DNA from 4 places in the Virgibacillus ihumii genome. Region 3 is predicted to be linked to each of the others. Evidence: riboswitches for the same ligand, from Rfam matches in the RefSeq annotation. Region 3 holds a riboswitch; each other region holds the start of a gene.

Region 1 (5,796 bases), 1.8 Mb from region 3:
ATTTATGGTTTACTGGGGTGCTTATGCGTTCCATTAAGAAAAAAATAGATGCATTGAAAGTATCGGATAAGCAAATCATATGCTGCAATCAGCTTGGTGGCCATGCAGGAATGATACAGGCTTTGCAGGAACGTGTTTATGAGTCAATACATAATCATGTTGATTTCGCCGCTCCAACACGCAAATCGGAAAGGGTTTGAAGGAATATGGCAGCAGTTCCTTTGATGATTGACCTAACTGAAAAAAACATAATCGTTATCGGGGGCGGATCTGTAGCCGAGCGCAGAATCCGTACCGTTATAAATAATGGTGCTAAGTTGACCGTGATCAGTCCTAAGATTAATCAAGGAATACATGCCCTGTGGACGGAAGGATGTTTGGACTGGAAAAAGAAGAAAGCTGAGGCTGGAGATCTTGATGATGCATTTCTGGTTATCGTGGCAACCAACGATGTAAAAGTGAATGAAACCATTATTCAGGCCACCCCTTCCAATGCTTTAATCAATAATGCAGCGGATGCTGACGAGGGAAATGTTGCATTTCCCTCATTTTTCAATCGGGGAAGATTGTCTATTAGTGTATCAACTAATGGGGCAAGCCCGATGCTTTCGGCAAAAATTAAAAATGATCTTCAGGCTGTATATGACAACAGCTACACAGATTATGTGGATTTTTTACATGAAAGTCGAAAGTTGCTGAAACAAACTTGTCTTACTAAAAATGAACAACGATTATTTTTAAAGGAGATTCTTTCTGATAAATTCCAGGATACGGATAATCAAAATAAATTGCTTAAATGTCTGGCAGACTTATCTGGAGGAGGGAAACACAATGAGCGGCCTGAATGACAAAAAAATTGGCGTTGCAGCTGCTCGCAACAGTGAAGCAATTGCAAAACTAATTCAAAATAATGGAGGTACCTCATTCATCTATTCCGTTCAGGGAGAGCAGGTGTTGGATGAAGAGGTCAGTAGAAAAAATGTATTGGATTTTATTCGTGACCCGTTTGACCAGGTTCTTTTAACGACAGGAATTGGACTGGAAACATTGGAAAAGGCGGCAAATGATTTGGATTGTCTTTCGGACTTTATCGGGAATCTCAGAAACTCGAAATTGGCTATTCGCGGCAGTAAAACAGCGAATTGGCTAAAAAGACATTCCCTCTCCCCCAAATTCGTTTCTGAAGATGGAACTATGGAAAGTCTGCTGGCACAACTGGCCCTCGATGATGATAATAATCGTTTGTTTTTACAGGCATACAGTCAGGATGAAGCAGTGTTAAAGAAGCAATTGGAACATCAAGGATATGCTGTTTATCTTTCCAAACCGTACGAGTACATGGAACCGGATCTTACTATAATGACTGCGTTAAGGAAGCAGATAATCACCCGCTCTCTCGATGCAGTTGTGTTTACCAGTAAAACGCAGATCCAAAATCTTTTTAAAGGCAGTAGTGAGGCTGAGGAACTTACAGCTGCTTTTCATGATCATGTTCTGCCGGTGGGGGTGGGAAAAGTAACCACAGCCGAATTGAGAAAGAATGGAGTAACCACTGCTTTCCATCCGGGTAAACCGAAAATGGGAGCCATGATTGTTGAACTGGCTAACTTTTTTTCACATTAAAAATTGTCTTGACTTTTAAAAATACTGCGTGTATTGTATATAGTAATCAAAAATTGAATTCCTGATATTCTTATCAAGAGAGGTAGAGGGACTGGCCCTGTGACGCCTCAGCAACAGACTATTTTGTACTGTGCTAATTCCAGTAGCGTGAAGCTTGAAGATAAGAAGAGTATTTAACACACGGTCAACCCTCTTCTTATTTAAGAAGGGGGTTTTTTCGTGACTTCACAATTAAACTCAAAAGGAGGAAACATGATGAAGCGTAGTTTAGAAGAGCGTTTAAAAGAAGGAACCGTAATTGCAGGGGAAGGTTATTTATTTGAATTGGAACGAAGGGGATATTTACAAGCGGGTTCGTTTGTTCCTGAGGTGGCACTGGATAATCCTGAGGCATTAAAGCAGACATATCGGGATTATATGAATGCCGGTTCTGATGTTGTATTAGCATTTACATACAATGCTCATCGGGAAAAAATGCGTATTATTGGAAAAGAAGATTTATTAGAACCATTAAACAGAAATGCCATTCGCTTGGCAAAAGAGGTAGCCAAAGAGCATCCAAAAGAAGAAGCGTTGGTGGCAGGAAATATATCGAATACCAATATCTTTAATCCGGATGATCCGGAGTCAAAAGAAAAAGTCAGAAATATTTTTGCGGAAATGGTGAAATGGTGCAAAGAAGAAGGGGTCGATTTCATAAATGGTGAAACATTTTATTACCATGAAGAGGCGTTAATTGCACTGGAGGAAATCACTAAACAAGGTTTACCGGCAGTCATTACGTTTGGTTTAATGGGCGAGAATATTTTAAGGGATGGATACACTGTAGAGGAGTCCTGTAAAATACTTTCCGAAAGAGGCGCATTGGTCGTTGGTATGAATTGTTTCCGGGGTCCTGAAACGATGCAGCCATACCTTGCTGCCATCCGAAACAATGTGGATGGATATGTTGGTGGCTTGCCAATCCCATATCGTACGACAGAAGAACACCCAACATTCTTTAACTTGCCTGATGGAGGCTGCAGCTGCCATTTACCTACAGAAACAACATTTCCGACTGCTCTTGACCCACTGTATCATAACCGCTATGAGTTAGCTGAATGGGCAAGAGAAGCAAAAGATACCGGTCTTAATTATATTGGCTTGTGCTGTGGCGCATCACCAGCGATGCTGCGGGCAGTGGCGGAAGCTGTAGATGTTAAAACAATAAATTCAAAATACTCCCCCGATATGGAGAAACATTTCCTGTTCGGAACAGACAAGACACTTCAAGAGCACAATTTGAAGTATCGATTAAAAGCTTGAATGATAACATGATTCTTATCAAGAGAGACGGAAGGATTGGCCACGATCAGTGCTAAATCCAAAAGGTAGTAATTACCTGAATGTAAGAAGAACGTGTGCATTAGGGACCTTCTTCTTATAAGGGGGTCCTTCATTTTTTCGAAAAGGGTGAACAACATGTCAGCAAAAAGCATCGAAACCAAATTGGTGCAATTAGGTAATAAGTCTGACAAAACGACAGGTGCTGTAAATCCGCCTATTTATTTGTCAACTGCTTTTCAGCATGAGGGAATCGGTAAGTCCACTGGTTATGATTATACCCGTACAAAGAATCCAACACGCGCTATTCTGGAAGATGGGATTGCAGATTTGGAATCTGGTGACAGTGGCTATGCCTGCAGCTCAGGAATGGCTGCCATCCAATTGGTTCTTTCCCTTTTCCGTTCTGGTGATGAATTAATTGTTCCGGAAGATATCTATGGAGGAACTTACCGGTTACTTCAGCATTATTCAGATGTCTATGATATAAAGACAAGCTATTCGGAGTTTGTGAATGTGGACGCGACAGAGAAGTTAATTACTTCTAAAACAAGAGCTCTATTGATCGAAACGCCGACGAATCCTTTGATGCAGGAAATCGATATCAGACAATATGCCAATCTCGCACGTAAGCACAATTTACTGCTCATTGTTGATAATACATTCTTAACACCTTGCTTGCAGCGGCCGCTTGAGCTGGGTGCCGATATCGTTGTTCACAGTGCCACAAAATATATTGGCGGTCATAATGATGTGCTGGCTGGGTTAGTTGTTGCAAAGGGTGATGCCATCTGTGAAAAACTATCCGAAATCCACAACGCTTCCGGCGGTGTCTTGTCTCCATTTGATTCATGGTTGATCATCAGGGGGTTAAAAACTCTCTCGCTTAGAATGAGACAGCACGATGAAAACGCCCGGAAAATAACATCTTATTTATCAGATGAGCCATTGGTCCCCGACGTATTATACCCGGGAAAAGGCGGTATGCTCTCATTTCGTCTTCAAAAAGCAAATTGGATTGAACCGTTTTTGGAAAATCTGGAGCTTATAACGTTTGCAGAAAGCCTTGGTGGAGTAGAAAGTTTTATTACCTATCCCGCCACCCAAACGCATGCAGAGATTCCGGAAGCAGAACGAACCCGCCGTGGAGTCGACAACCGGTTATTACGCTTTTCTGTTGGCATTGAGCAAACAGAAGATTTAATAGCAGATCTGAAACACGTATTTTCCATACTGAAAAGGGAGGAGATTGGGATATGAGCATCGATAAAAAACAGTTGGAAACAAATCTTATTCATACATCGTCGGGGTTGGACGTTGAACAGAAAACGGGTGCTGTCAACGTGCCAATTTATTTATCCTCAACCTATCACCAGGAAAGTTTTGATGAATTTGGACCGTATGACTACAGCCGCTCCGGAAATCCGACAAGGCAGGCATTAGAAGGAAAAATAGCCAAACTGGAGGATGGGTCAAGAGGATTGGCGTTTGCTTCCGGAATGGCTGCAATTTCATCAGCCTTTATGCTTTTATCTTCAGGTGAGCATGTCCTGGTTTCCAGAGATGTATATGGGGGCACGTTTCGCTTTGTTACGGAGGTACTATCCAAGTTAAAAATTGAACATACCTTTGTGGATATGACGAATCTTAGTGAAGTTGCAGAAGCAGTTAAGGAAAATACAAAAGTCATCTACATCGAAACACCCTCAAACCCTTGTATGAACATTACAGATGTTAAAGGAGTCGTAGAAATTGCCAAGGCAAATAACTGTTTAACGTTTCTTGATAATACGTTTATGACCCCCCTTTACCAGAAACCGATTAAACTCGGTGTAGATGTGGTGCTGCACAGTGCTACCAAGTTTTTGTCTGGCCACAGCGATATTATTGCCGGATTAGCCGTAACAAAAGATAGAGAACTTGGCGAACGGTTAGCTTTTCTGCAAAATTCATTTGGATCCATTTTAGGTGCACAGGATTCCTATCTGCTGCTGCAAGGAATTAAAACACTGGGGGCACGTCTGAAGCAGTCATCTGAAACAGCACTCGATATAGCAACGTATCTGAATGAACATCCTTTAATCAAAAAAGTATTTTATCCTGGCTTGTCCTCACACTCAGGGCACACCATTCACGCGCGACAGTCCAAAGGTTCGGGGGCGGTTTTATCATTTGAAATCTCCGATGCAGTTGAAGCTAAAACATTTGTAGAACACATTCGCATCCCTATTTTCGCTGTCAGTCTTGGGGCGGTCGAAAGCATCCTGTCGTATCCAGCGAACATGTCACATGCCGCAATGCCAAAGCATGAACGCAAAACTAGAGGTATAAGTGATGGATTATTCCGATTCTCGGTTGGTCTGGAACATGTGGATGATTTAATTGCTGATTTGGATCAGGCTTTACATGCTGCATATGTACGAAGTTATGAAGCAGTTGGAGTGAGAAACTTTTAGTCATTAATGTGTTCGGTCGCTATTCCACGCTTCAAACAAATATGCTAGTTCTTCTGAAACCGGAAAAAGTAGATGTGAAAACCTTTTTAAGTAATTAATTTAAAAAGGTTTTCAATTGTTTAAATACTAAGTTGTTTTTTTGAACTAAATATTATAAAATAACATACATATAAAACCAACTAAGTAGATAGGTTTTAAAGGGATAGGAGGGATATTTTGAACGATGTGCCAGTGATCCAAATCGGGAATTTACATAAGAGCTATGAAAATAAAGGAAAATCAGAACAAGTATTGAAGGATATTAACCTTAACATCCGTAAAGGTGAAACGATTGCCATTTTAGGAAAAAGTGGTTGTGGAAAAAGCACGCTCCTTAATTTAATAGGGGGGTTTT
Region 2 (5,796 bases), 600 kb from region 3:
CGGTTGGATTGCCCAGACGGGAATACACATAACCCGCTTCTTCCCCGGCAAAACGACGCTCCCCCTGTTCAGCCGTGTCGAATGTATATGTCGAGGTCTGGAAAAGCGGTGTTGCCAAGCTTCCAAGCATCTCTTTTGAATCGTATCCTTCATGAATTACCGTCGTCTCAAAATGTTTATTTTCGTTTGTCATTCAGAATCCCCCAATTTAAAAAATCTAGTATATTCATATACTACTATCTTATTCTATTCCACAACAATTTGAAAGCGTTTCCCGGGATTTTTACGAGTCGCGGTGATTGCTTTTACCGAAAAAAGAATCTAAACTTGATTTATTTAGCAAATGGCGCAGCGTGTGCACGTTTGCTGCTGGAGTTCGCATATTTGCGGGTGGGTTCGCATGTTTGGGCTGGGAGTTCGCACGTTTGTGCTGGAATTCGCACGTTTGGGCCGGAATTCGCACGTTTGTGGCTTCACTTCGCACGTTTGCGGGTGGGTTCGCACGTTTGAGCTGGGAGTTCGCTCGTTTCAAATTTCAATTCATGCAAAACTATTACAAAGGAGGCTTGCTAATTGGATCAGGAGAATAAACTTGGAATTATCTATGCAGCGGCAGCCTATACACTTTGGGGGTTTCTGCCAATCTATTGGAAACTTGTCCAGCACGTTCCGGCAGATGAAATTCTTGCACACCGCATTCTGTGGTCATTCATTTTTATGATGATCATCGTGCTTGTATCCGGCAAGCTGCGGCCATTTTTCAAGGAGTGCAGACAAATACTGCACGACAAAAAGAAACTGATCGGGATTTCTGCGGCTTCCGTCATTATCAGCATCAACTGGCTGACGTTTATTTGGGCGGTTAACAGTGAACATGTTGTTCAGGCAAGCCTTGGCTATTACATAAATCCGCTTGTCAGTATTTTACTGGGCATGATTGTTTTAAATGAATCTCTAAGCAGACGGCAGCTGCTTTCATTCATCCTGGCGGCGATCGGGGTTATCAATCTCACCATCAGTTTTGGCGTGTTTCCATGGGTCTCCCTCGTATTGGCATTCAGCTTCGGGCTGTATGGACTGTTGAAAAAAATGGTCGATATCGGAGCAATGTTCGGGCTGACGATTGAAACGATGATTGTAACACCGATTGCACTTATTTATCTGGTTGTTATTCCTGGCAGTACGCTTGCACCTGACATAATGCTCTCCAGAAATGGTACTTTACTGTTTGGTGCCGGTATAGCCACGGCGATCCCGCTTCTGCTGTTTGCTGCCGGGGCGAAACGGATTCCGCTGTCAATGGTTGGCTTTCTACAGTACATTGCACCGACTCTTATGCTTGTTCTCGGCGTGTTTTTGTATGACGAACCATTTACACAGGCACATCTTGTTTCATTCCTATTCATTTGGGTGGCATTAATCATCTACATGGGAGCGGCACGGCATAAAAAACCGGTACGCCAAAAAGAAATCTAAATTATTTTAAAAAATCTGTTGACGAACGGCACGGAACATGTATATAATATTCATTAAATTAATTAAAGTTAGTTATATCTTCTTATCAAGAGCGGCGGAGGGATAGGCCCTGTGAAGCCCGGCAACCTAAAAGGCAGTCATTGCTTTGAAAGGTGCTAAATCCTACAGATCAATTTTCGATCTGGAAGATAAGAGGAGGATCGTTGTAAATAACGCCCTCTTCTTAGGAAGAGGGCTTTTTCATTCTCCTCTTCCTCCAGATACAATTCAAGGAGGAATTTTTCATGTCAAACTATCAACTTTTTAACCCGGAAACTAACCTGCTTCACGGCGGACAGCAGCCTGATCCGACTACAGGATCACGCGCGGTGCCAATCTATCAGACTACTTCCTATGTGTTTCGGGATACGGAACATGCGCAGAATCTTTTTGGACTGAAGGAAGCAGGCAATATTTATACCCGTATCGGCAACCCGACCGTTGATGCATTTGAACAGCGGATTACATTACTTGAGGACGGTGCTGCAGCGGTGGCGACTTCATCCGGGATGGCAGCAATTACACTATCCATTTTAAACATCGCCCAAAGTGGAGATGAAATCATCGCCGACAGTAATTTGTACGGCGGGACATATAATCTGTTTGCCAATACACTCCCACGTTATGGCATCGATGTAAAATTTGTCGACGGAACGGACCTGGAACAGATTCGCAGTTCGATAACATCCAAAACAAAAGCAATCTTTGGTGAGACGATCACTAACCCGAGCCTGAATGTATTGGACATTGAAAAGATTGCCGAAATCGCGCATGAAAATGATATTCCGGTTATCATTGATAATACGTTTGCTACACCTTACGTTTCGAAGCCACTAACATGGGGGGCCGACATTGTCATTCATTCCGCAACGAAATGGATCGGCGGCCATGGTACAACAATAGGCGGAGTGGCGATTGACGGCGGCAGATTTGATTGGACAAAAGGGAAATTCCCTGGGTTCACCGAGCCTGACGAAAGCTATCACGGCGTTCGCTATGCGGATCTTGGTCCTGTAGCATTTGCCACAAAACTGCGTGTCCAGTTGCTGCGCGATATTGGTGCATGTCTTGGACCACAGGATGCGTTCCAACTGCTGCAAGGACTGGAAACCCTTCATCTACGGGTGGAGCGACATAATAAAAATGCGGCAGAAGTTGCTGACTTCCTGCAAAATCATCCTGCAGTCGAATGGGTCAACTACCCTGGTTTAAAAGATCATCCATCACACCAGACCGCACAGAAATATTTTCAGATCGGATTTGGTTCGGTGATTACATTTGGTATTAAAGGTGATCGTGATGCTGGACGCAAAGTAATTGATAATATTTCTATCTGGTCCCACGTTGCCAATGTCGGCGACGCTAAATCGCTGATCATTCATCCGGCATCAACGACACACCAGCAGCTGGGTGCTGAAGACCTGAAGCAAAGCGGTGTTACAGAGGAATTAATCCGCCTGTCAGTTGGCCTTGAATCGACTAAGGATACGTTAGCCGACCTGGATCAGGCAATCGCAAATGCAGCCGGTGTTGAAAAAACAATTGAGACGACGGATGCTGATGCCATTAACTGGCTGCTGTCCACCCCATTCAACCGGGAGAACGGACTTCGCAAAAAAACCATTGCTGTCTATGGCGAAACATCGTTCAATAATTTGGATAAATTAGGATTCCAGATCGTTACAGTCGGCAATCATGGGAACTACAACTCATTGCAGGAAATTCCATTTGATGTGGATGCTGTTGCAACGAATAATCAGGCACTGCCTCCTGAGACGATTGAACAGTTTATTAATAAAGAAGGAAAAATTCTTTGGACAGATAATCCGAGCGAAAGTGACCAAACTTTGGAGAATGCCAAAGCCGCCGGAATTACTGTTATTTCCGGAAAGGATGCCTATCAAGAAGCAACCAGACTTCGTAGTGGTCAATCTGATAAAGTACTGACAAACGCATAAGGAAATGCAGCGGACGGGGAGAAGTCTTGGTAAAAAGATTGCCCCCGTCCCGCTTTTTCCGAACCGGTTGATGTTTCGCCCGTGCGGTTGATGTTTTCCCCATACGGTTGATGTTCCGCCTGTGCGGTTGATGTTTTCCCCATACGGTTGATGTTTCACCTGTGCGGTTGATGTTCCGCCTGTGCGGTTGATGTTTTCCCCATACGGTTGAAGTTTCGCCCGTACGGTTGATGTTCCACTCGTACAGTTAATCTTTCTGCTACGTTAAAATTTTTTAAGAAGGGAGTTTTTATTGATGAAACCGATTCAAGTTGCGCTGATTGGTCTTGGGACCGTCGGATGCGGAGTCTACCAAACACTGCATATACACAAGCAGCGCCTGGAAATCGTGCTTGGTGCACCGGTTGAGCTGACAACGGTTGTCATCGAAAACCCGGATAAACACCAAAGGATTGCCGAAAAGGCGCCCATCTCAACAGATATTTCAGATATTCTGTACAACCCGGAAATTGATGTGGTTTTTGAGGCAATCAATGGGAAAGAACCGGCTTTCACCTATTTAAAACAGTGCATTCAAGCCGGAAAACATGTGGTCACTGCCAACAAGGAAATGTTCGCATCACATGGCAGGGAACTGAAGGAACTGGCCAAAACCAATGATGTCCAAATCGGCTATGACGCGACAACAGCCGGTGGTATTCCGATCATCCAAACAATCAGCCAGTTGTTTCGGGCCAATCAGATTCAGCAGGTGCAGGCAATTTTGAACGGTACATCAAACTATATCCTGACTGAGATGCGGGAAAATAAGCTCTCCTTCTCCACTGCACTGAAACAGGCACAAAAATGGGGTTACGCCGAAGCAGATCCAACGAACGATATCGAGGGATATGATGCTTTTTACAAATTGATGATTCTCAGTGAGCTTATTTACGATAAGCAACCTGACCCGGAAAACATCAGCCATTCCGGAATCACCGGAATAACTGGCGACTCCATTGAAAAAGCGCAACAGGATGGTAATCGGATCAAACATATCGCTTCAATCAATTACGATAAGGCAGGCAATTTGACAGCGGCAATTGAACCGGTGGCTGTCTCAAAGGAACATCCCCTCTATGCGGTCGAAGGTGTCGATAATGCAATCCACCTGAAAGCAGACATCGTTGGGGATATAACATTAACCGGACCCGGTGCAGGTTCATTTCCAACCGCAAGTGCCATGATTGAAGATTTTTGCCTAATTCTCAGTAAGCGGCCCGCTCCCATCCCCATCAGTTAAATAAAATAAGATTGTCTATTTCGACCACGAGCAAAAATCGTCTTCTGCCTGAAGGCGATTTTTTCAATTTCATTACCAATTATCATATAGGCGTGTGCACTTTTTCAATCTCTGCATAAAATGTTAATAAATCGAAACATCCTATTGCTATACTTGCCTGTATAATCGGGTACAGATATAGTGTATACATGAACAGCTAAACGAAGAAGAAGCATAGGTGTGAGCAAGTTGAAAAGAAGATACATTTACATTATTTTGGTTATACTGCTTATAGGTTTCATCAGTTTATTTTTTATGTTCCGGGAAAATCCCGAAGAGCAATTTAACGAAACACACGAGCAGCCGCAGCAAGAGGAAAAACAACAGAAAAAAGACTCGGAGCAAGCAAATGAACCGAACACGAAAAAACAGGAAGAAAAGAAGGCAGAAGAAGAACAAGAAGAGAATTCAGTTACCGAGTCGTTGAAACTCATCCTGGGCGAGGCATTGGAGCGAACGGTTGATCTGTTTACCAGCAAGGAATCTCATATCGTTGCAATTGGTGATTCATTAACACAGGGTGTCGGGGATGACGTTGTAGAAGGCGGCTATGTCGGCATTCTAAAAAATATTATGAATGATGGTGGAGATAAGCAGGTAACATTTGATAACTATGGCGTACGCGGAAATACATCAAGTCAACTGTACGACCGGCTGGATGACCCGAAAATAAAACAATCGTTAAAAGATGCTGATATCATTTTAATTACGATTGGCGCGAACGATGTCATGGAAGTTGTCAAACAGAACTTTACCAATTTGACCCTCAAAGACTTTCAACAGGAACGAATTGCGTATAAAGAGAGACTTAAAAACATATTGAATCAAATGCGGGAATATAATGCAGATGCTGAAATCTACCTGATTGGATTTTATAATCCGTTTGCCAAGTATTTCCCGAGTCTGGAGGAACTCGGTGTGATAGTAGAAAGCTGGAATTCAACGGGCAAAAAAGTTGTTCGGCAATATGAGAATACAACTTTCATACCAACAGCTGATTTA
Region 3 (5,796 bases):
GCCGCGGGAACATTGGGTCCTATCTTATATGCCGTATTTGCTAAGAAAAAAGCATCGCCTAGAGCAGCCGAATCATCGATGTTTATTGGGCTGCTATCTTATCTCATTATCTATTTCGGCGGCATCGAGGAGAGTACGATGGCGGCAGGTGCGTGGTCCACACTTATCGGGATTGGATCGATGATTATCCTTGCGAAAGTGTTGAAAACGCGGCATGCGACTAATGTTAATGTAAGTCAGGCTCAGTAGAAAGGGGAAGATATATGAATACAATGCTTGCTATATGGCTCTTTGGATTTATACTTAGTCTATTGATTACCGGATTTTCTTTGTGGAAGTGGTATTTTAATAGTTAATAGTGCTGCAAAAAGTGGGCTCACGCGATTTTCGCGAGCCCACTTTTTGCAGCCGCCGATAGAAAGCAAAAAACCGCCGTATTCAGGCGGTTTTGTTTATCTATTATTTAAATTCAGGTGCTTTATAACGCGCAGTCACTACTTTTTTGCGCGTGTAAAAATCGACGCTGTCTTTACCGTTTGCATGCAATGTGCCGAAGAATGATGATTTCCATCCCGAGAATGGGAAAAATGCCATTGGGGCCGGAACACCAAGGTTAACCCCAATCATACCTGCATCGATATTCTCCCGGAAATAACGTACCGAGGAAGTATTTGAAGTGAAGAGGCATGCACCATTGGCAAATTCAGACTGGTTTGCTGTTTCAACTGCTTCTTTCAAGTTCTTAACGCGAATTACAGATAACACAGGTGCAAATAGTTCCTCTTTCCAAATGGTCATGTCTGTTGTTACGCCTTCAAAAATGGTTGGGCCAACAAAGTAACCGCCATCCAAGTCATCTTTACGACCGTCTCTTAGCAGCGTAGCTCCTTCAGTGACACCCTTTTCAATGTAATCTACTGTTTTCTTTTGGTTTTCTTCCCGGATTACCGGTCCTAAAAAGACGCCATCATCCAGGCCGTTCCCCATTTTTACATGATCAGCAGCTTCCTTTAGTTTTGCGATGAATTCATCGGCAACATCATCTTCAACGGTTACTGCTGCACACGCCATGCAGCGCTCTCCAGCTGATCCGAAAGCTGCAGAAACGATGTCTGCTACCGCATCATCCAGATTGGTATCTTTTAAAACAACGGTATGATTTTTTGCGCCAGTCAGAGCCTGGACACGTTTCAGGTTTTCGCTTCCCCGTTTGTAAACATATTCCCCAACTGGTTTCGAACCGACAAAGGAAATCGCCTTAATACCAGGGTGGTCAAGAATGCCGTTTACAACGTCGTGTGCACCATATACAATGTTAAATACGCCTTTAGGGAGACCAGCTTCTTCCAGCAGTTCAGCTAGTTTTTCTGTTAATAATGGAGTTTTTTCCGATGGTTTCAAGATGAATGTGTTACCGACAGCTATTGCCATAGGGAACATCCAGCAAGGTACCATCATCGGAAAGTTAAATGGTGTAATTCCGCCAATAACACCAATTGGATAGCGATAGTTTGCTGCTTCAATGTCTGTTGCGACATTTGCCAGCGAATCTCCCATTATAAGCGTCGGAGCACCGGCTGCAAATTCCACATTTTCAATCCCGCGTCCGACTTCACCGAGTGCTTCGGTTGTGTTTTTGCCGTTCTCGATTGTAATTATGCGGGCTAATTCTTCCTTGTTTTGTTGCAGTAATTGCTGATAGTTAAATAGAATTCGTGCGCGTTTTTGGACCGGCACATCTTTCCACTGTTCAAATGCCTGCTGTGCAATGTCTTGTGCATAGTCAACTTCTCCCTTAGTTGACAGGGGCACTTTCGCGATAACTTCTTTGGTTGCAGGATTGTAGACATCTTCGTATTGAGTAGTTTTACTATCAACCCACTCACCGTTTATGTAATTCTTTAGTTTTCGTACTTCAGTTGCTGCTTTCGTCATATGCTATTCCTCCTTAAAAAATAAAAAAGCCTTCCGGGAAAATAAGGAAGGTTTGGCTAATTAATTCTTATTTTCCATAAACATGCTGGATGTAGCACCTTTCTATTTACAGAAGGTTGCTGAAGTATCATCGGGCCAGATCCCTCACTTCTCTTAATAAGAAAATTTATTAAATTGTATATTCCATCTTAAACATCATTAAACCTATTAGTCAAGTAGGAGTTGTGGCGTAAGGGGATAGAGACATTAACTGGTATGTTTTTTCGCCTTATAAAGTCGCCATATCCGAGTGAACAGAATAACTATTCCCAGCACCAGGTAAAAGGGTGCACGTTTCATTTCATCCCAGCCATCGATAGCCGAAGCAATTACACCAACAGCCAACACTGCTATGATTATATTAAAGGTTACCCCGACTTTCGTGTTGTTGATGTTTATGTTTTGCCTCATTTTTTACTCCTTTAAAAGACTTCAATTATAACTAATTATAAGCGATTTAATCCTACTATGTCCACGACTCGAAATTCATGTTATGGCATTCTTGCCTTGGATAATATTCCCTCGCTAATACGAATAAAATGATACGACAAGCAAATGTGGGGGAGTTATATGAAAAAATTAGTGCTGGCGGTAATCTTGCTTGGGATAGGTGTAACAATATATTTCATCGCAGATAAATCCCCTGAGGAAATTGCAGTTGAGACAGTGGATATGTTTTATGCATTTGAGCAAACTGGGGATTTTTCAGATTCCTGGGAAATGTTCCATCCGCTCATGAAAGAGAAATTTGCTAAGGGACATTATTTGCAGGACCGTGCCCATGTGTTTATGAATCATTTTGGTGTGACGACATTTTCGTATTCGATTGGGGAAGCGACTAAAATTGAAAATTGGAAAATGGAAGATGAAGCAGCTCCAATTGATGTTGTATACAAAGTAACCGTGTCACAGGTGTTTAAAGGGAAATATGGTAACTTCACACTCGTCCAGGATGTTTACGCAGTGCAGGCAGATGGCGAGTGGAAGGTGATGTGGGATTACAAGAAGTAATTGTTGTGTGGTGCCTGTTATCCCGAACTATTTAGAATTGCATGGATTGAATCAAGTGACAGGCACCACAAAAACTATTCCTTCTCATTGTTTCCTTTATCTGATGTTTCCCTTTTAATATCAGCCTCTGGATCCACATCCGAACCAAATTCGGTTTGCATCTTATCTTGTGGGGAAACCCCCATTGTGTCCATCACTTCAGTTTGATCTTTTAAATCATGATTCTCCATATAATTATGAAGAAAATACTCTCCAACAGCAATAATAGCTGCTGAAATTAATGCAGCGGATCCGAGAGAAAAGTTCCCTTCAAACAGAAAAATACCGAGTATCCAGACTCCGGCAAAAAGAAGGCCAAAATCGCCTAAAGCAGCACTGGCATTCCCAAAAATGGGTAAAATGAATACATCGCCAAGAAATGATACGCCAGTTAATAATACGCTGGTAAGCAAAATATCGCCAACAGAAACGCCATAAAATGCACCTAACACAATCCATAATACTGCAGTTATCATGACCAATTTGATTACCAGCGCTTTTACATAGTCCATTCTTCAGTCCTCCCTATTATTATACTGCAATTATCTTTTCCTTTAGGTTATATTTCATTCGGACGATATGGATGAACTACGTACTGAAAAACGGGACAAAGGGACAGGTTCCTCGTCCCACTTGAATTGAAAATGGGACGAGGAACCTGTCCCTTCGTCCCATGGGAATTGGCTAGGATGACAGAACCCTAGCCAATTCCAACCTTATTCATATTCAAAATAACTACACCCGATAAAATCAGCAGGATACCGAGCACACTTGCTAACGACATTGCTTCTTTCCAAACCACTACACCAATAATAATTGTCAGAGCGGTTCCGATACCGGACCATAGGGCATACCCGATGCCTAATGGGATTGTTTTTAGTGACATGCCCAATAAGAAAAAAGAAAGAACATAGCTCACAACGACAATAATAGACGGGAACAAGTTACTGAAGCCATTGCTTGATTTCAGTGCCGTTGTTCCAATCACCTCAGCGATTATTGCGATAAGAAGGTACATCATGCCTGCCATCACTTCATTCCTCCTTTGTTAGCTGAATCAACCTTTCCAGCACAAGCTCCCGCTGCCGTTTTTCGAGCGGAGCTAACCCAAAAATTTCAGAAAACCAAAGACCATCCACTGCAAGGCGCAAAACAGTCGCATTAACCGGATTAAGCCCATCGTTTTCGATGTTATCTTGCCATTTCTCATAGGCGTCTTGGATAGGTTTCAGCAAATCAGGGTTGATGGCTGCTGCTGCCATTAAGCCCGCATCCATGTTTTTGCTTGGAGTGCTCTGCAGAAATGTTTCTTTAATAAAGGCACGAGTCCATCGACCTTTTTCTGCAGTGTCCTGATCAGCCTCTTTCTTCATATTTGCAGCATAGCCTTCCATTAGATGCTGAACCATTCCCTCAATTAATGCGTCTTTGGAAGGGAAGTGATACAGCAGACCGCCTTTACTGACACCAGCCTGTTCCGCTGCAGCTTCCAAGGTTAAATCCAGTATTCCATCCTGTTGTACAATGTTTGAAGCAGCCTCGAGAATTTTATGTCGTGTATCATTTTTAGCCATCGTTATTTACCTTTCTTTGGTGATTTTCTAAATTTAGTATACCGTCTGGACGGTTTTATTGTCAAGAAAATAATTTAACGTCCGTTGCCGTAATTGACTCGGTTAATAGTGATTGTCTTACATTTATTGGATTGTTTAACTTAACAAATTTTCTTTCATTTGCCGAAATTGTATGATAAAGTAGTATCATTATTTTTAACATCAATGAAAATTAAGAAAGTTGCAAAGTGCTCAACGTTATGGAAATGTTCATAACGTTAATTGTATATTTATAACTTTATAGATATGTTTATGCACTTCTGCAAAGCTAGATTAGTGAACAAAGGATTGCATCGCAATTCAAGAATTTCATTAATCTTTTCATTTACATCACGAAAAGGGGGAAGTTTTTTATGCTAAGTAATCCACTTATAGCAACAGTAATCATTTTTGCGTTAATCGCATTGGGGGAATGGATTTCCATTGTTTCCAGAGCAAGAGTGCCGATGCTTTTAACCGCAATGGTCGGTTTTCTTGTCTGTAAATGGACGGGCATCTTTCCGGCAGATATATTGGAAAAATCAACGTTTGCCGCTTTGGGGGCTATCCTGGTTGGTCCGGCCATTTTGCATATGGGGACGTTGATACCTTTATCGACATTGAAGCGACAGTATAAGGCTGTTCTTGTTGCACTGGGCGGCATGCTTGTATCAGGTATCCTGATTTTAACAATTGTACCGCTTGTTTACGATTATCCGACTGCAGTTGCCGGGGTTGGTCCGGTCAGCGGAGGAATTATAGCTTTAATTATCACGTCCGAAAAATTGACGGAACTGGGACTTACCAGTCTGGTTGTCATCCCCGCTTTAATTGTTGCGTTCCAGGGTGTTCTGGGGATGCCATTGGCCATGAATTTTATGCGTCGTTATGCAGTTGGTTTGAAAAAAGAAATGGACAATGGGACATTCAAGGCTACTGGCGGGCAGGAAAAAAAGGCTACAGAAAATAGCGGTAAAAGAGTGAGTCCGCTGAAATCCAGTATGACATTGAAATTATTCTTTATTTTCGTCGGTGCTGCGATTGGTACCGCGCTGGGAGAAGTAACCGGGATTCATTACAGTATATGGTGTTTGACTATTGGTATAATTGGTTTGAAACTGGGACTATTTGAAGAAAGATCTCTTGAAAGAGCAAACTCATTTACGATTACTATGATCGG
Region 4 (5,796 bases), 1.8 Mb from region 3:
GATAAATACTGGCAGCTTAGACTGGAGGCGCTCAAACAAAATCCGGAAGCTTTTGCTGTAAGTTATGACGAAGCGATGGAGAGGGAAAATCCCATAGAAAGTACAGCTCAACGGTTAGGAGAAAACTGTACGTTTGGCGCATTTAATGATGAAGAACTTGTAGGTATGGTAACGTTACTTCAGCAGCAATCACCGCTGAAACTCAAGCATAAGGCACACTTATTAGCGATGTATGTAAGCCCAAAAATGCGTGGGGAAGGTGTAGGGGAACAGCTGCTGGTGGAGGCAATTCATTATGCAGAATCAATTGGGGCGATAGAAATACTGCAATTAGCAGTAGTAACATCGAATGAAAAAACTATAAGACTTTATAAAAAGCTGGGTTTTGAAGTGTTTGGATTGGAAAAACGGGCACTTAAATTTGGCGATACATATTATGATGAAGAACTTATGGCCTTGTCTTTAAAAACAGAAAGCTGATAGTCTTGCTTTATAATTAATTTTTCCTACACTGTCCTGTATTGCTGTTAAATAAAGAATACGGGGCACTTTTTTGTCAGAAAATCTATCTATATACCTTGCCTGAAAAAAGTTAAAAATATTAGGGATTATATCCGTGAATGCGGTTATGCTGATGGATGTCGGACACCCCGGGTTATGCTTGAACAATCAATGTTCTATAAAATATTGACTTTTCATTGCTCGACCACTAAAATTCATTAAGTGTTTTTATCGAACCTGATGGGGGTGTCATCATCATGTATTATGTTTATAAATATGCAGTACTATTTGTATTTTCAATTGCTTTGGGATTTGCTTTTAATATGTTTCTGCTTCCACATGAAGTTTTATCAGGTGGGGTAACCGGGCTTGCTATGATACTCGGACTGCTTTCACCAATAAATTCCGGTATTTGGCTTGTTATTTTGAACATCCCTGTATTCATTATAGGTTTAATGAAGCTGGGAAAGGAATTCATTTGGAACAGTATCTTTTCAGTTTTTATCACGTCCGTTTCGATGCAGTACATTCCAATAATGAAGGTGACCGATGACGCCCTGCTGTCGGCAGTTTTTGGCGGAGTCATAACAGGTATTGCCATTGGCTTTATTGTACGATTTTACGGATCAACTGGGGGTGCCGATATTATTGGACTCGTTGTTACCCAAAAACGTGATATTCCGTTAGGTGTGTTGATTTTCGGTATAAACAGTACGGTCGTATTTATTTCCGGATTTGTCTTTTCCTGGAATCTGGCCATATTAACAATGGCCTCGATTTACATTACCGGAGTTGTCATCGATCGGGTTCATACGCGCCATATAAAATTAAGTTTGATGGTGGTAACAACTAAGGGAGAGGAACTTAAAAACGAACTGATTGGAAACCTGATTCGGGGAATTACCGTCATGACCGGATATGGAGCCTATTCCAATAATGAAAATAAAGTGCTCTATACCGTTATTACCCGTTATGAACTGGCATTGGTCAAGTCTCTCATTAAAAATGTTGATCCGAAAGCTTTTGTCAGCGTCAGTGAGACAAGTGAAGTAATAGGTAACTTTCGGAAATCATAAGTTTTTTCATACAGACGCACTTTCTTGGGAAAAAAGGAGGTGCGTCTATTTTGATTTTAAGTTGGATTCCCAAAATGGGAGAGGAGGGTACTGGAAAGCAGATCCCTCTAAATAAGAAACAATAGCTCTCAAATCATACATTAACTAAATTCCATCAAAAGTATTAATTACGGCAGAAATTATATAGTTCTAATGGTAGAAAATTGTATTAAAATTTATATTATTTTTGAAAAAGTCTTGACACTTGGAGCGTTTGAACATACAATAACACTCAATTAATTTAATAATCTTATCTAGAGAAGTTGAGGGAACTGGCCCTTTGAAGCTTCAGCAACCTCTGATAAATTCAGGAAGGTGCTAAATCCAGCAAGAACTATTCTTGGGAGATAAGAGGGTCGAATGCAGAAAAAATACTCTCTTTTCCCAGAAGACTGGAAAAAGGGGGTTTTTTAAATGCCTGGATAATATAGTGAAAAAACGTTCAGTATGGAAGAAGTTATGTAATAAGTTGGTATATTAATATATAATTGGTGTTAGTTTAGCATAAATTACAATTTGTTTTGGCTGAAATTATTTTTTAAAGATTAAGGTGAGTTTAATCCTGCCAAGATATTTTTTGTGTAAGGTTTAAATACTTTTTCATGGAGGGATAAACTGTGACGAATCATTCGGTTACTTACCGTAATTTCTCCGGTGACCCATTTAAAGATTTTCATCCTACAGATGATACCAATGGTGCTATTGAAGTTCTGGAGTGGACTTTTGAATCGTTCGGGGATTCTGTTGTATATGCATGCAGCTTCGGAGCGGAAGGTATTGTATTAATTGATTTAATTTCCAGGGTGAAAAAAGATGCGAAAATTGTGTTTCTCGATACAGAGATTCATTTTCAGGAAACGTATAATCTGATTGATGAGATTAAGGAAAAATATCCGGATCTTCGGATTGAAATGAAAAAGCCTGATTTAACGTTGGAGGAGCAGGCGGACCAATATGGATCAGCTCTGTGGAAAAGAAATCCGGATCAGTGCTGCTTTATTCGAAAAGTAAAACCTCTCGAGGAGGCATTGACGGGTGTTCCTGCGTGGATATCCGGACTTCGAAGAGAACAGTCACCATTACGCAGTAAAACTGATTTTGTCAATAAAGATGAACGTTTCAAATCGATTAAAGTTTGTCCGTTAATTCATTGGACGTGGGATGATGTATGGGATCATATTCATTTGAATAACTTGCCATATAATGAATTACACGACCAAGGCTATCCAAGTATTGGATGTATACCATGTACGTCACCGGTAACAGATTCTGGTGATTCCCGTTCTGGAAGATGGAAAGGTTCCAATAAAGAGGAGTGTGGACTTCACACAGTTGGAAGGTAAGGATTTTTTAAGCAGTTAAGAAAATTTAAAATCCTTTCTTACTGCATAAGTGCAACTATTGCTGTCACCCAAAGGCTTGGTGACAACCAAGTTTTCTAATGAAACGCTCATTTTTTATTGTTTAATTCCGACTAATCTACTAAAAATACTATGAAATTAGATCAAACATGATTTTCATGGTTATGGAAGGTTATGAATGATCACAGACAAAGGAAATAACAACAAAATTAAATGTTATGAGGTGAATATCTGTGCAGTTACAAGTAACGAATAGTCCGTTTGATCAGGAACAAGCAGATAACTTAAATCATCTGTTGCCTACATTGACAGAAGCACAAAGGATTTGGCTGAGCGGGTATCTTGCGGTTCCAGTTAATACGAAAGCACCGATAGCTGCAAGTTCTGTTGAAACGCCGGATACATCAGTATCTGCACAAAATGCTCAACAGGCAGCTACCCGTGAGGTGACGGTACTGTTTGGATCGGAGACTGGTAATGGACAACAACTTGCTGAGGAAATACTTCAGAAATTGGAAGAGCAGAACATGAAAGCAACGATTTCAGCGTTAGATGATTTCAAACCTAAGAATCTCAAGAAAGTCCAGGATTTGCTGATTGTCACAGCAACCCATGGTGAAGGTGATCCACCGGATAATGCCATCTCATTCTATGAAACCCTTTATAGCAGGAAAGCACCAAAACTGGAGGATGTGCGATTTTCTGTACTCTCTCTAGGGGATGAATCCTATGAATTTTTTTGTCAGACCGGAAAGGATTTTGATAAGCGTCTTGAGGAACTTGGGGGAGAACGCTTGTATCCAAGGGTTGATTGCGATGTTGACTTTGACGAGGGTGCTTCAGAATGGATTGAGGGCGTTTTTGGGGTATTACATGAGTCACAGACGGATCACCCTGCAGGCGAATCTATTCAGACAGGGCAGCATGGGAAAGAATCCCTGACAAAGGATCAGCCTGTTTATTCACGGACAAATCCATACAGGGCTGAAGTGCTGGAAAATTTGAATTTGAATGACCGGGGCTCGAATAAGGAAACCCGACATTTGGAGTTATCCTTGGAAGGTTCCAATTTCGACTTTGAACCTGGCGACAGTGTGGGTATCTTTCCGGAAAATGATCCCCATCTCGTGGACCAACTCATACTAGAAATGAATTGGGATCCGGAAGAGACTGTTCCGATAAACAAAGAGGGGGAGGGGCGAGCTCTTCGCAACGCGTTACTTACAAATTTTGAGATTACCAAACTGACAAAACCATTATTGGAAAAAGCAGCACAGCTATTCGAGAATGATCGTTTAGGCAAATTTTTGTATCCGGAACATGAGGAAGAACGAAAAGTTTATCTGGAAGGACGGGATTTGCTTGACTTGATAAAGGATTTTGCGTTACAGGGAGTATGTCCTGGTGAATTTGTACAAATATTGCGGAAGATGCCGGCGCGTCTGTATTCGATAGCTAGCAGTTTTCAGGCTAATCCGGATGAGGTGCATCTTACCATTGGAACGGTTGCCTACCATGCACATGGAAGAGACAGAGCGGGTGTATGCTCCGGACAATGTGCATTACGTGTGTAACCTGGTCAATATCTTCCGGTTTATGTCCATCGCAATCCCAATTTTAAATTTCCTTCCGATGTGGATATACCGGTTATAATGGTTGGACCCGGAACAGGGGTAGCACCGTTCAGATCCTTTTTGGAAGAACGGGAGGAGACAGAAACTAACGGAAAGACCTGGCTATTCTACGGGGATCAGCACTTTTCCTCCGATTTTCTTTATCAGGTGGATTGGCAGCAATGGCTGAAGGACGGTATTCTGACCAGGATGGATGTTGCATTTTCTCGTGATACTGCCGAAAAAGTGTATGTACAGCACCAGATGCATAAAAACAGCAAGGAACTCTATCAATGGATAACGGAAGGAGCCAATATCTATGTGTGCGGCGATGAAAAAAATATGGCAAAAGATGTGGAAGCGACCTTATTGAAAATCCTTGAACAAGAGGGAAACATGAACACCGAGCAAGCAGCAGGATATCTGAAGGACTTGCGCCAGCAGAAACGGTATCAGCGTGATGTGTATTAATTTAGTTTTGACGTGATAAAACGATGTCATAGTGCGGAACGAATTTTAAATAGATATTGAAAGGAGCATAATTATGGCAGAACATAACTTTCCCCGGGATAATGGACCGCTTGATGCGTTGGAACACTTAAAAACAGACAGCAATTATCTGCGGGGGACAATAAAGGAAGGGCTTGGAGACCAAATTACCGCAGCGATTTCTGAAGATGATACCAAACTGTTAAAGTTTCACGGCAGTTATCAGCAGGATGATCGGGATATCCGAAGTGACCGGCGTCGCAAAAAGTTGGAACCTGCTTATCAATTCATGATCCGTGTTCGTGCCCCCGGTGGTGTGGCTACTCCCGAGCAATGGCTAACACTGGACGATATTGCCAGTAAATATGCGAATGGAACGTTGAAATTAACCACCAGGCAGTCGTTTCAATTTCATGGAATTTTGAAATGGAACCTGAAAAAGACGATGCAGGAAATCAATGCGTCGTTAATGAATACACTGGCAGCTTGCGGGGATGTAAACCGGAATGTCATGTGTAATCCAAACCCTTACCAATCCGATGTACATTCAGAAGTATATGGATGGTCCAAGGAACTTAGTGAGTATCTTTCGCCAAAGACCAATGCGTATCACGAAATCTGGCTGGATGATGAGAAAGTGGTCGATAGCAGGGAAGAAGAGACAGAGCCAATTTACGGGTCATCGTATTTGCCGCGTAAGTTCAAAATCGGCATTGC

The links. Region 3 has a riboswitch for S-adenosylmethionine ahead of HUX68_RS09100 (CoA-acylating methylmalonate-semialdehyde dehydrogenase). Riboswitches for the same ligand answer to the same signal wherever they lie in the genome.
Region 1: linked by a shared signal. The riboswitch ahead of HUX68_RS18000 (homocysteine S-methyltransferase family protein) and the one ahead of HUX68_RS09100 (CoA-acylating methylmalonate-semialdehyde dehydrogenase) in region 3 are both predicted to bind S-adenosylmethionine.
Region 2: linked by a shared signal. The riboswitch ahead of HUX68_RS11740 (PLP-dependent aspartate aminotransferase family protein) and the one ahead of HUX68_RS09100 (CoA-acylating methylmalonate-semialdehyde dehydrogenase) in region 3 are both predicted to bind S-adenosylmethionine.
Region 4: linked by a shared signal. The riboswitch ahead of HUX68_RS17965 (phosphoadenylyl-sulfate reductase) and the one ahead of HUX68_RS09100 (CoA-acylating methylmalonate-semialdehyde dehydrogenase) in region 3 are both predicted to bind S-adenosylmethionine.

The regions. Positions count from the first base shown of each region.
Region 1 covers NZ_CACVAN010000001.1:3,632,226-3,638,021, forward strand. The annotation lists gene HUX68_RS17985 (sirohydrochlorin chelatase) at 1-200, shown strand, start outside; gene HUX68_RS17990 (NAD(P)-binding protein) at 207-848, shown strand; gene HUX68_RS17995 (uroporphyrinogen-III synthase) at 832-1,623, shown strand; SAM riboswitch class I at 1,691-1,790, shown strand; gene HUX68_RS18000 (homocysteine S-methyltransferase family protein) at 1,879-2,928, shown strand; gene HUX68_RS18005 (methionine biosynthesis PLP-dependent protein) at 3,085-4,206, shown strand; gene metC (cystathionine beta-lyase) at 4,203-5,402, shown strand; gene HUX68_RS18015 (ABC transporter ATP-binding protein) at 5,619-5,796, shown strand, end outside.
Region 2 covers NZ_CACVAN010000001.1:2,439,732-2,445,527, forward strand. The annotation lists gene megL (methionine gamma-lyase) at 1-193, opposite strand, end outside; gene rarD (EamA family transporter RarD) at 574-1,476, shown strand; SAM riboswitch class I at 1,556-1,671, shown strand; gene HUX68_RS11740 (PLP-dependent aspartate aminotransferase family protein) at 1,761-3,473, shown strand; gene HUX68_RS11745 (hypothetical protein) at 3,443-3,616, opposite strand; gene HUX68_RS11750 (homoserine dehydrogenase) at 3,769-4,755, shown strand; gene HUX68_RS11755 (SGNH/GDSL hydrolase family protein) at 4,984-5,796, shown strand, end outside.
Region 3 covers NZ_CACVAN010000001.1:1,842,998-1,848,793, reverse strand. The annotation lists gene HUX68_RS09105 (sodium:solute symporter family transporter) at 1-249, shown strand, start outside; gene HUX68_RS09100 (CoA-acylating methylmalonate-semialdehyde dehydrogenase) at 460-1,935, opposite strand; SAM riboswitch class I at 2,000-2,098, opposite strand; gene HUX68_RS09095 (hypothetical protein) at 2,182-2,385, opposite strand; gene HUX68_RS09090 (hypothetical protein) at 2,545-2,985, shown strand; gene HUX68_RS09085 (YndM family protein) at 3,060-3,536, opposite strand; gene HUX68_RS09080 (DMT family transporter) at 3,725-4,054, opposite strand; gene HUX68_RS09075 (TetR/AcrR family transcriptional regulator) at 4,059-4,598, opposite strand; gene HUX68_RS09070 (hypothetical protein) at 4,991-5,796, shown strand, end outside.
Region 4 covers NZ_CACVAN010000001.1:3,623,927-3,629,722, forward strand. The annotation lists gene HUX68_RS17955 (GNAT family N-acetyltransferase) at 1-480, shown strand, start outside; gene HUX68_RS17960 (YitT family protein) at 759-1,577, shown strand; SAM riboswitch class I at 1,864-1,970, shown strand; gene HUX68_RS17965 (phosphoadenylyl-sulfate reductase) at 2,234-2,959, shown strand; partial or broken gene HUX68_RS17970 (assimilatory sulfite reductase (NADPH) flavoprotein subunit) at 3,211-5,061, shown strand; gene cysI (assimilatory sulfite reductase (NADPH) hemoprotein subunit) at 5,135-5,796, shown strand, end outside.